4 regions of the Glutamicibacter sp. genome follow, and region 2 is predicted to be linked to each of the others. Evidence: riboswitches for the same ligand, from Rfam matches in the RefSeq annotation. Region 2 holds a riboswitch; each other region holds the start of a gene.
What was found. Region 2 has a riboswitch for S-adenosylmethionine ahead of ACRDT3_RS15930 (O-acetylhomoserine aminocarboxypropyltransferase/cysteine synthase family protein). Riboswitches for the same ligand answer to the same signal wherever they lie in the genome.
Positions count from the first base shown of each region.

Region 1 (2,912 bases), on a different contig from region 2:
GATGAGATTGTGCAGGTAGGCGGCGCCACCGATGCGCGAGATTTCGCCGCGCTTGGTCAGCAAGTCGGCTACGGTAACCGCATCGGCTGGTTCGCCACGACCGTAGAGGTCGACAATTGCCTCGTAAATGGATTCGTGGGAGGGACGGTAGAAGTCGGTGCCGCGAATGGATTCAACGACGTCGGCAATGGCGTCCTTGGAAAGCATCATGCCACCAAGGACCGACATCTCGGCCTCGATATCCTGTGGCGGCTTGCGCCCTGCGTCGGAATCTCGTCCTTCGTAAACCGGCTCAGCACTCATTGCAGACACTTCCATCCCCTATTGACCCGCTGGGAAAAATTATCCTTGCCTCATGGCAACGCTTCATCATGTCAGTCAATACGGACATTTGGATGTTAGGCGCCTGTGGATATTTCTCTCCCGAAGCCAACACTAGGGCTGTTATTAACAGGCGTAAACCTCATTATCCACAGAATGTGTGGATAACACCCCTCTACCTGTGGAGTTCCCTGTTCACAGTCTGGGGAGAACTCTGTGGATTACCCCACTCTACGTATCAGTAATATCTTCTGACTTGGGAATTTGCATTCTCACACCTGTGGACAGAAACTTAATTCCTTGAAGCTCACGCCAACCGGGCCAAGGTTATCAACACCCTCAATCGCCCAGTTTCCGGGGTTTTTCACCCTTTGTGCACATTTGCCCACGTCTCGTCCACAGTTTTGTGGATAACGCTGTGGATACTGATGAATTCATAAAACCCTAAGTCACCGTGGATTAAATTCGCCAACAGGGCCCGGATCTTCTAGTAGTCCACAATCAGCCAGGATTTCTCCATTCGGGGCGGTGGATAACTTAATGTGTGCAACGACTCGACGTGCGAACCTGGATCAGCGACTGGGTTGCCGGCGCACTCTCGCCAACTCACTTCCGCGGCCCGCCGTAGCGAACGCGCCATAATGCGTCCGGTACCCTCGTGATGCGCGACTTGGACATGGCGCGGAAACCCCATCCGAGGTTTGCCGGCAATTCGCTGCCGCTCCGGTCCAGCGTGCAGCGAGGTTCAACGAGCTTTCAGCGTGGCCTTGTTCCGCGGCCCAGGCGGGTGGCGAACAAGGAGGGTTCAAGGTGGTTTCTAGCGCCAGATACTTTGATGAGCAGGACATCTCCGAATGCCTGGGGCGGCTGGCACAAGAGGCAGGCTCGGAGATCGCCAGCCATCTCCCCAAGCCTTCAGGGTGGCGTGAGAAATCCGGCATTGCCGGCGGACGTGGCTGCAAGGAATGGCTCAACCCGCCGACCTGAAATTCAAAAAGGAATCGGCCAGATCAATGTTTTGATCTGGCCGAAGCCTTGCAAGTTGCGAAGCGCTTATACGAGCTCAGGAACCGGCAGCGAATGGAACCGCGAATCATGGAAGATCTGTGGCGAGTGCTCCGAGGTGCGGTGCCCATGGACTTCCATCAGGACTACCCAGTGATCCCCCGCTTCGACCTCGTTGTAAATAGAAGTCTCCAGCCACAGCGTGGAGTCGTTGACGAAGAGCGCGCCCTGATCCGAGGAATAGGTATCGATTCCGCGGAACCGGTCGCCATTCTTCGATGCAATCTGAGCGCAGACACCTTCATTGCGTTCACTCAGCACTGAGACGCCGATGCGGCCGGCATCGCGCAGCTTTGGCCAAGTGTTCGAGGACTTCTGCACTGCGAACATCACCAGTGCAGGTTCGAGGGAAACACCCACGGTAAACGATGAAGCGACAATGCCGGTCTTCTCGCCATCCAGTTCTGCACAGAGGGCGGCTACGCCTGATGGATGCTGAGCGAAAACCTTGCGCAGGGTCAACGGGTCAAGTTCAAGATTCAATGACATGGCTCGATTCCTTTGGGTCTTGCCCACCGCGCAGTAGCCAGCAAGCATTGGCTTCTCGTTACTCGAAGCCGCTTGGGCTGAAGTTCCGCGCCGTGTGCGGTACTTGTTCCAGCACATTTTGTGTGGAACCGAATCCTCACCTGGAGCACCCCACTACCGTTGAGAGGGTTGCCGATCAGCAAGCCAGGGCTTATAGCTGATGCTCTTGATTCTGTTTAAAACGATATGGCTCATGGCGAACAGCCGTCAAACATTTCACTTCGCAAATCGCAATATTCGACGAAATATTCGATCCAATGCCCCGCACTGGACCCTTGGGCAGTCTTTTATTCGCAACATGCCGCGCTTATTGGGCCCATTGGCTTAATGGATCGCAGCAGGCTTCTGCCGATCTTGATTCGGCAGAATACCAACGCCTCCCCCAAGCTCAGAGTCCTGCCGCGAATTCCCTACCGCCCACCGTAATGAAACTTGGTTTCTCGGCATGACGCTGAGGTTCATGTCACTATTGTTCATGGAGTGCGTTGAGTCACACTCTCGCTTATTGTTCTCCGTAACCATCGATGACGATTGAGGAATAGCCACACCATGGTAGAGATTCAGGCCAACCATTCAGAATTGACCCCACTGCGTTTCTTGGAACGCACAGCCGAGGCCTATCCGAAGAAGACCGCCGTAATCCATGGAACTCGCAGCTTCTCCTATGAAGAATTTGAAGCACGGGTGCACCGCTTTGCCCAGGCGCTGAAATCACGCATTGAGCCAGGCGACCGCGTAGCCGTGCTGGCACCGAATACTCCCGAGATGCTCATGGCGCATTATGCCGTGCCGTTAGCTGGCGGAGTACTCATTGCCCTGAACACCCGCCTCTCGGCCCACGAGCTGCAGTACATCGTTGATCATTCTGCCGCCAAGCTGATGCTTGCCGACACCGAACTGCTGGAGAACACCAAGACTCTGCGCCAGGAGAACCCAACACTGGAAGCGCTCATCGAGATCACCGATGACCAGTTCGACGGAGAGCGTCCCGAGGTACT
Region 1 is NZ_JBOGEG010000018.1:3,430-6,341, reverse strand. It holds gene dnaB (replicative DNA helicase) at 1-303, opposite strand, end outside; gene ACRDT3_RS11590 (hypothetical protein) at 1,132-1,308, shown strand; gene ACRDT3_RS11585 (flavin reductase family protein) at 1,375-1,875, opposite strand; SAM riboswitch class IV at 1,970-2,086, opposite strand; gene ACRDT3_RS11580 (AMP-binding protein) at 2,464-2,912, shown strand, end outside.
Region 1: linked by a shared signal. The riboswitch ahead of ACRDT3_RS11585 (flavin reductase family protein) and the one ahead of ACRDT3_RS15930 (O-acetylhomoserine aminocarboxypropyltransferase/cysteine synthase family protein) in region 2 are both predicted to bind S-adenosylmethionine.

Region 2 (2,912 bases):
ACGCGATGTTGCATGCACTCATTTCTTGCTGTCCAACACTTCCTAGGCGAGGACCTGGCGCTTGGAAGAAATCACGCCGGTGTTGAATCCAGCCAGGCGCAGGCCGCCGTGGAAGCGAGCGTGCTCGATCTTCACGCAGCGGTCCATGACCACATTCATGCCGGCAGCTTCAGCCCGGTGGGCCACTTCCTCGTGCCATGAACCCAGCTGCAGCCACAGGGTCTTCGCGCCTACGGACAGGGCCTCGTCCAGCACGGTAGGCAGGTCATCGTGCTTGCGGAAGACCTCCACCAGATCCGGGGTTTCCGGCAGATCGGCCAGCGACTTGTACACCGGCTGGCCCAGGATCTCATCGAGTACAGGGTTGATGAAGTACACCTTGTACTTGGAGGAGGAGAGCAGGTAGGTAGCCACGAAATAGCTGGCGCGCGATGGCTTGTTCGAGGCGCCGACAATGGCGATGGACTTGGTGTCGCGCAGGATCTCCAGGCGCTGTGCGGCTCCCGGGCCTTCCCAAGTGGTTTCAACGGCAGTCATTAGATTGCTCCTTTCGAAGCGGTTGGCAATGCGCAGGCGGACCCGTCATAGGCCGGTGCCTCGAACCCTGCGGCGGAACCGGCAATCGCTTCCTGCGAGGCGGCCAGCGCCTGGTCCAGATCCCAGAGGATGTCCTCGACATCTTCCAGCCCTACCGACAGGCGGATCAAATCTTCTGGCACGCCAGCGGAGACCAGCTGCTCGGCGCTCAGCTGCTGGTGCGTGGTGGAGGCAGGGTGCAGCACCAGGGTGCGGGCATCGCCGATGTTGGCCAGGTGGCTGGCCAGCTGCAGGGCCTCGATGAACTTGGAGCCGGCTTCGCGCCCGCCCTTCACCCCGAAGCTGAAGACCGAGCCGACGCCCATGGGCAGCAGCTCCTTGGCCTGCGCGTGCTGCGGGTGGGATTCCAGGCCCGCGTAGTTCACGTAGGTCACGCGCTCATCGGCCTGCAACCAGGCCGCGACCTGCTTCGCATTGGACAGGTGGTTGTCCATGCGCTGCGGCAAGGTCTCCAGGCCCTGGAGCAGCTGGAATGCGGACTGGGCCGGCAGGGCCGGTCCGAAGTCGCGCAGCTGCTCGCTGCGCAGCTTGGTCAGGAAGCCGTACTCGCCGAAGTTGTCCCACCAGGAGACGTTGCCGTAGCTGGCTACCGGTTCGGTCATGGTGGGGAACTTGCCGTTGCCCCAGTTGAACTTGCCCGACTCGATGACCACGCCGCCCAGGGTGGTGCCGTGTCCGCCGATGAACTTGGTAGCCGAGTGGATCACGATGTCCGCGCCGTGCTCGATAGGGCGCAGGATGTACGGGGGAGTGAGCGTCGAATCGACCACCAGCGGGAGATTGTGGCGGTGCGCCACCTCGGCCAGGCCCTTCAGGTCAGCGATGTCGCCGGACGGGTTGGCCACCACTTCGGTGTAGACGGCCTTGGTGTTCTCCTGGATCGCCGCTTCGAAGTCAGCCGGGTCATTGGAGTCGATGAAGGTGGTGTTGATGCCGAAGCGGCGCAGCGAGACATCCAGCTGGGTGATGGTGCCGCCATAGAGCTTGGAGGATGCCACGATGTGGTCGCCTGCCTGGGCCAAGGCCGCGAAGGTGACGAATTCCGCGGCCATGCCCGAACCGGTGGCTACCGCTCCGATGCCGCCTTCCAGCGAAGCCATGCGCTCTTCGAAAGCCGCCACGGTCGGGTTGCCGATACGCGAGTAGATGTTGCCGTACTTCTGCAGGGCAAAGAGGTTGGCCGCATCGTCAGCGTCCTTGAAGACGAACGAAGTGGTCTGGTAGATCGGCACTGCGCGTGAGCCGTGCTCGGCATCGGGGGTGCCTCCGGCATGCAATGCGCGGGTGCGGAATCCAAACTTGTGATCTGCCATGGTGGCTTACGACTCCTTGTCGACTGGGGTTTCGCGTGCACCGCAGGGCGGGCCGCGATCGAGGCAGGAATCCCGGAATCAATGTCGCTTCCTGCCGTTCTCCAACGGGTAAGCGGCTGCATCGTTTCTGGCGGTAGCACCGTATCCACCGGATGTGGCAGGTTGCTGCGGCGTCATCGAACCAGATCTCTCAGCCGCTCGGGATGGTGTAATAATCTTCGCAACATGACTGTTCGTGACCCAACTATGAGTCGTAACGTTGCGTATTGGAGCTGATATCGGAGATTCTTCGATACCTGTTGCCCCGGTTAGGCTGGATTCATGGATACTTCTCTGGCATTGGTTCGACATGGGCAGACAGACTGGAACCTTGCAGGACGCTTGCAGGGACGAACCGATATTCCGTTGAACGATACCGGGCGCGAACAGGCTCGCGAGGTCGGACGCAGGCTCATCGGCCAAAATTGGTCGCTGGTACTTGCTTCACCATTGGAACGTGCCCAGGAAACTGCCGTGCTGATTGCCCAGCAGATCGGGGCCGAGACGGGGAACCCCGTCCCGGAACTCATTGAACGCGGCTTCGGCCCGCTGGAAGGCCGGATCATGGCCGAGGTCAGCGACGAGGAATCGGCTGCTGCCAAAGACCAGCTTGAGCCGCACGCCGATATCTTGAGCCGCGCGGTGCCAGCGCTGCTGGACCTGGCCAGCAAGCATGCAGGGCGCAAGGTCATGATTGTCAGCCATGGGGCCACCATGCGCACCATTCGCGATGCGTTGGCCGGGACCAGGGAACCGCAGGGAGTGGAGAACGGCGAAATGCTCGACGTGGATTTGATCCGGCTTGAGCAGATCGCCAGCGAATTGGATTTGGTGGCACTCTAGGAATCCATGGGGTTGCGGTGCGAAGGAAATTTTTTCATTCACGCCTCACAAAATCGGCTCCAGGTACGTTTACATGGTGAGAAGCCATGAAGGCGCTAAATTCCAGGAGAGCCATGCAAG
Region 2 is NZ_JBOGEG010000035.1:21,402-24,313, forward strand. It holds gene ACRDT3_RS15925 (CoA-binding protein) at 43-537, opposite strand; gene ACRDT3_RS15930 (O-acetylhomoserine aminocarboxypropyltransferase/cysteine synthase family protein) at 537-1,910, opposite strand; SAM riboswitch class I at 2,009-2,120, opposite strand; gene ACRDT3_RS15935 (histidine phosphatase family protein) at 2,232-2,792, shown strand; gene ACRDT3_RS15940 (RNA polymerase sigma factor) at 2,906-2,912, shown strand, end outside.

Region 3 (2,912 bases), on a different contig from region 2:
TCGATCATCGGCTACATCGTTTCCATTCCGGTTTTCTGCGACTCGGGATACGTGGTCCTCAACTCCCTTCGCAAAGCCATCACCTTGCGTACCGGCGTCTCGGCGCTGGCGACTTCCATCGCGCTGATGACCGGCCTGTATGCCACCCACACGATGGTGCCGCCAACTCCGGGCCCGTTGGCTGCTGCAGAAAGCATCGGCATTGCCGAGAATCTGGGTTTGATCATTGCAGTCGGACTGCCAGTTGCCGCGATCTCGGCCCTTGCAGGCTTGGCCTACGCCAGCCGGTTCAACAAGTCCAAGTGGACCCCGCTGCCAAGCGACGACGAGCATGACATCGCCGAACTCGACTACGAGCAGCTGCGTGCAAGCTTCGGCAAATTGCCTAGCCCGGCGATGGCATTCATGCCGATCGTTGTTCCCCTGGTACTGATCTGTGCCGCCTCCATTGCAAAGCTGCCATCGCACCCTATTGGCGAGGGAACGGCACTTGAGATCCTTTCCTTCCTTGGTACTCCGGTTATCGCGCTGATCTTCGGCCTGTTTGCCGCGACCTTCCTGTTGCGCGGTGGCAACAAGCTGTCGGTCTTCAATGAGCAGATGAATGAAGCGGTGCGCACCGCCGCTCCGATCTTGCTGATCACAGGCGCCGGCGCTGGCTTCGGCGCGGTACTGGCCGCTTCGGACCTGACCACGATCCTTTCCGATTCACTCAGCGGACTGGGCTTGGGCCTGGCCGTGCCATTCTTGATCGCTGCTGCGCTGAAGTCCGCGCAGGGCTCGTCCACCGTTTCAATGGTGACCACTTCTGCTCTGGTCGCCCCGATGCTCGGTTCGCTTGGCTTGGATTCGCAGCTGGGCATGGTGCTTACCGTGCTGGCTGTCGGTGCCGGTGCAATGGTTGTTTCGCATGCAAACGACTCGTACTTCTGGGTTGTTTCGCAACTCAGCCGGATTCCGGTCATCACCGCGTACAAGACCTTGAGCGTGGCGACCGCCATCCAGGGCACCGCGGCATTTGTGACCGTACTGATCCTCGGATCCGTGCTGCTGTAGCAGCATGCCCACCGCGCAAGAAACGGATCGCACCATCGGTTGATGGGGCGATCCGTTTCTTTAAGCAGTATTGGAGTGGCTACGGCGGGCAGCCTAGATGCTGCGCGCAGCCTTATTCGCGTGAGAAGCCGAAACTATCAGCAGGGTGATGACCGCGAGGTAGCCGGCACCGGTCGCGGCGAAGGAGAGAGCCAATTGGCCCAATGCGCCGAGAACTGCGGCGATGGCCAGCGCCGCCCAGCCAGCCCACGAGGCAGCGGCAACCAGCGGAGCAGCCTGCTGATGCCCGGCAAGCCATGCATCGTCGCTGGCCAAGGTGTGGCGCGTCCTGATGCCGATCGCCGCATTGCGAGCAAGCTTGCGGTCCCGCGCCATCGGCGCGAGAAATCCTGCCACCAAAGTTATGATCAGCAACCCGAAAATGAACGCAATGACACTTACTGGATCCACTTGCCGTCCGTTCTGCGAGGCCTTCTTGAAAAGCCATTCTATCAATCGCGCTTTTAACCAATCGTCCCAAGGGAGCTGACCATCCGCGCTCGCAAAAAGCGCCGTGGACTTGGGTTTCGGATAGGCAGTGACGTAATAAGAAGGTCATATGAAGCACATCCGCCGGGGTTTGGACATGTCCGATGGGTCGAAGATGACGTAGTTTGTCCTTCGGTTCCTCCGTATGACAAAACCCTTTCCACACCCTGTCCGAGGATGCTTGACTCAGAGCACAACCCATCCAGAGCGGCTGAGAGACCTGGCTCCGAGACGCCGCAGCAAGCCTGTATTCCACAGGTAGTGCTACCGCCAGGATCGATGGATCCGCAGACTTTCTGCGTCCTTCGGAACCCGCAACTGACAGGGAGAAGAAGATGACTGTACTGAGCACCGAACTGCCGAGAGTTCCCTACACCGGGAACGCCGACAACGCCGAACTGGCCAACTGGCGCGCAGTGGCCGAACAATTGGCAAGCAACCTGGCCGCAGACGCGCTGGATCGCGACCGCAAGAACGAGCAGCCTTTCGCCGAAGTACGGCAGCTGCGCGAAGCAGGACTGCTGAACCTGCTGGTCCCCGCAGAATTCGGGGGAGCAGGAGCCCATTGGGAAACAGCCTTCGAAGTAGTGCGCATCCTTGCCGCGGCCGATGGCTCCATCTCGCAGCTGCTGGCATACCACTACATCAACCAGTCCGGCATCGCGTTCTACGCACCGGTTGAATCCCAAGCTGCCTGGTGGAAGCGAACCGTGCAGGGCGGCTGGCTTTGGGGCGACTCGGTGAACCCCGTTGACCCTGATTTGCGGCTCACTGCGGACGGCGATGGCTACCGGCTGAATGGGGTCAAGCGTTTCTCCACGGGTTCCGGCGTCGGCGAGGTCATTGTCATCAATGCCCTGGTGGAGGGCGGCGACTATGATGGCCAGATTCTTGCGTTCGTCTTGCCACGGGATATCGAGGGCCTGGAAATCGTTGATGACTGGGACTACCTGGGCCAGCGGCTCAGCGCCTCGAATTCCCTGAACTACCACAACGTGCGGCTTGAAGCCGGAGACTTGCTCGGATTCGTCACCGATGAGCCGGTCTCCACCTTGCTCACCCCAGGCATCCAGCTGGCGTTTGCCAACTTCTACCTAGGGATCGCCGAAGGTGCATTGGCCCGCGGCAAGCAGATCTTGCTGGGCCGCAAGAATGCCTGGCTGTTCTCGCAGGCAGAGACCTACTCGCAGGATCCGATTTTCCAGCGCACCGTCGGAGAGCTCAAGGCGCGCACCGCCGCGGTGGCGGCGTTGGCCGAGAAGCTGGGACGCAAATTCGATGCACTGCTGTCCAAGGGCGCGCACGTCACCCAGGCTGAGCGTGCGGCG
Region 3 is NZ_JBOGEG010000010.1:67,974-70,885, reverse strand. It holds gene ACRDT3_RS08565 (GntP family permease) at 1-1,056, shown strand, start outside; gene ACRDT3_RS08560 (SdpI family protein) at 1,150-1,506, opposite strand; SAM riboswitch class I at 1,780-1,870, shown strand; gene ACRDT3_RS08555 (acyl-CoA dehydrogenase family protein) at 1,920-2,912, shown strand, end outside.
Region 3: linked by a shared signal. The riboswitch ahead of ACRDT3_RS08555 (acyl-CoA dehydrogenase family protein) and the one ahead of ACRDT3_RS15930 (O-acetylhomoserine aminocarboxypropyltransferase/cysteine synthase family protein) in region 2 are both predicted to bind S-adenosylmethionine.

Region 4 (2,912 bases), on a different contig from region 2:
CTCTACCAGGGCGTGGGGCCGATGATCGGCAATATGCTCATGGGCATCGTCTTCGGCTGGGTGTACCAGAAATACGGGCGGGTGATGCCGCTGGTCATCGCGCACTTCCTGCTCGACGCCATCGGCTTCGTCGGATACGCCCTGGTCGGGCCCGCCATCGGAATCGGCCAGTAACGCCGATAGGCTGAGCCAATGCAGATTACCGTGCTGAGCGAGAAGTACCTCCGCCAAGCAGTTGAATTGTGGGAAGCCACTGGGCTGACCCGTCCGTGGAACGATGCGCTCGCCGACGCCCGTCGGGCTTTGGCCGAGCCTACTTCTACGGTGCTGGCCATCGTTGAGAACGATCGGCTCGTGGCTACTGCGATGGCTGGCCATGACGGGCACCGGGGCTGGCTCTACTATGTTGCGGTGGATCCATGCAGGCAGGGCAGCGGTCTGGGAAGGGCCCTGGTGGAGGCTGCGGTCATGTGGCTGCGGGATCGTGGCGTGCCCAAGGTGCAGCTCATGGTCCGCGGGGAAAACTCTGCCGTCATCGACTTCTATGAACGCCTGGGTTTCGAAGACCAGCAGGTCGTGGTCCTGGGAAAACGCTTGGACCGGTCTTAACGAAAAGAAAGTAGGTGGGGACGCCATTGTCCCCGCCTACTTGCATTCGCTCCAGAACGTCCTACAGCACCACGGTGCCGGACTCGGTTTCAAAGGTTACCGACATGATGCCCGGAGTGCCATTCGGCGCTTCATATTGCATGGTGACAGCGCCCAAATTGACGTTCTGCGGTTGGCCCAGCCAATCCAGCACCCGTTCACGCGAGCCGGCGATGGCGATCTGGCTGATGGCGCCGGCAGGTTCCAGCGCCTTGGAAGGATGCAGCTCCTCGGATCCTTCATCCCAGGAAATCAGGTACGGGCACTGTGGATCGGCGATCAGGCCCTTGATGCCAATTTGCTGCCAGGTCAGTTCGCGGCCATCAGGGAACTTTCGGTTGCCCGGCACTGACTTGCGGCCCAAGCGATCTTCGGCACTGGACAGATCCTCCACCGAGACGCACCAGCCCATCCAGCCGCCACCGAGCTCCGAACGGGCGCGAACTGCCTGCCCGAAGGGCGCCTTGTCGCTGGCCGGGTGGTTCAGGACTTCAACCACCTCAAGGTACTGGCCGTGCTTGAGCGGGAAGATGACATTGCGTGTTCCGAATCGTGGATGCACGCCTCCCTTGACGAATTCCAGTCCCAAGGACTCGGAGATTCTTTCAGCGGTTGGCAACAGCCCGTCCGGGCCGCATGCATAACTTACGTGATCTAGCCTCATCATGTGCCCATCATGGCAACATGTGATGCGAGTCTCTACTTAGGGTTGCCTAAGTGGACGGATGCTATCGAATACTCTGCGATGAACCTGCAGTATTCGCGAAATATGACCGATTGAGTCCACTGTCCGGCCCTGGCGTTGCAAAGATCTTCGGTTTTCGGGCAAACTGGTAGCAGGTCATGAGTCCCAGTAACAAGCCCCGGCTTACTGGGCGGCAACCCTCCAACCGCGGTGGGGTGCCCCGGGTGAAGACCTGGCCCTTGAATGCACAAGGCATCAAGGACAAGCGCGGGTTACCCCCTGGAAGTCGTCACGATACGGTGCTTCCTGTCGGTGTCTTTTCAGCGGCGTACCCCCATAGTCATGAAACGCTATTTGGAGGAAACCATGAGCAACAACTGGTCATTTGAAACCCGTCAGATCCACTCCGGCCAGACCCCGGATCCGACTACCGGAGCACGTGCTCTCCCGATTTTCCAAACCACTTCCTTCGTCTTCCCAAGCGCCCAGAGCGCTGCTGCACGTTTCGCGCTGCAGGAACTGGAACCGATCTACACCCGTATCGGCAACCCCACCACCGACGCGGTGGAAACCCGCATCGCTGACCTGGAAGGCGGCGTAGGCGCACTGCTGCTCTCTTCGGGACAGGCTGCCACCACCCTGGCCATCCTGAACTTGGCGGAAGCCGGCGACCACCTGGTTGCCAGCCCGAGCCTGTATGGCGGAACCCAGAACCTGCTCAAGCACACGCTGAAGCGCCTGGGCATTGAGGTCAGCTTCGTCTCCGACCCGGATAACCTGGACGATTGGCGTGCCGCGGTTCGCCCGAACACCAAGGCCTTCTTCGGCGAAAGCATCTCCAACCCGCGACAGGATGTCCTGAATATCGAGGGCATTTCGGAGATCGCCCACGAAGCCGGTGTGCCGCTGCTGGTGGACAACACCCTGGCCACGCCGTACCTGATCCGCCCAATCGAGTGGGGCGCGGATATCGTGATCCACTCGGCCACCAAGTTCCTTGGCGGCCACGGCAATGCCATTGCCGGTGTCATCGTGGACTCGGGCAACTTCGACTTCGCCCAGGACGCCGCACGCTTCCCGGGCTTCAACACCCCGGACGAGTCCTACAACGGCCTGGTCTTCGCCCGCGACCTGGGTGTCAACGGCATCCTAGGCGCCAATCTTGCCTACATCCTCAAGGCCCGCGTGCAGTTGCTGCGCGATTTGGGTTCCTCGGTTGCGCCATTCAACGCGTTCTTGATCGCGCAGGGTCTGGAAACCTTGTCGCTGCGCATTGAGCGCCACGGTCAGAATGCCGTTGAAGTTGCCAACTGGCTCGAAGCCCGCGAGGAAGTGCAGAAGGTCGCTTACGCAGGCCTGAAGTCTTCGCCTTGGCATGAGCGTGCGCAGAAGTACAGCGATCAGGGCGCTGGCTCGATCATCGCCTTCGAACTGGCCGGCGGCTCGGAAGCCGGCCAGGCCTTCGTGGACGCACTGGTATTGCACTCCAATGTCGCGAACATTGGCGACGTGCGCTCGCTGGTCATCCACCCGGCCTCCACCACCCACGCCCAGCTCTCCGAAGCGGAGCAGGTTGCGG
Region 4 is NZ_JBOGEG010000002.1:199,879-202,790, forward strand. It holds gene ACRDT3_RS03000 (CPBP family intramembrane glutamic endopeptidase) at 1-174, shown strand, start outside; gene ACRDT3_RS03005 (GNAT family acetyltransferase) at 193-609, shown strand; gene ACRDT3_RS03010 (VOC family protein) at 671-1,315, opposite strand; SAM riboswitch class IV at 1,488-1,607, shown strand; gene ACRDT3_RS03015 (bifunctional o-acetylhomoserine/o-acetylserine sulfhydrylase) at 1,700-2,912, shown strand, end outside.
Region 4: linked by a shared signal. The riboswitch ahead of ACRDT3_RS03015 (bifunctional o-acetylhomoserine/o-acetylserine sulfhydrylase) and the one ahead of ACRDT3_RS15930 (O-acetylhomoserine aminocarboxypropyltransferase/cysteine synthase family protein) in region 2 are both predicted to bind S-adenosylmethionine.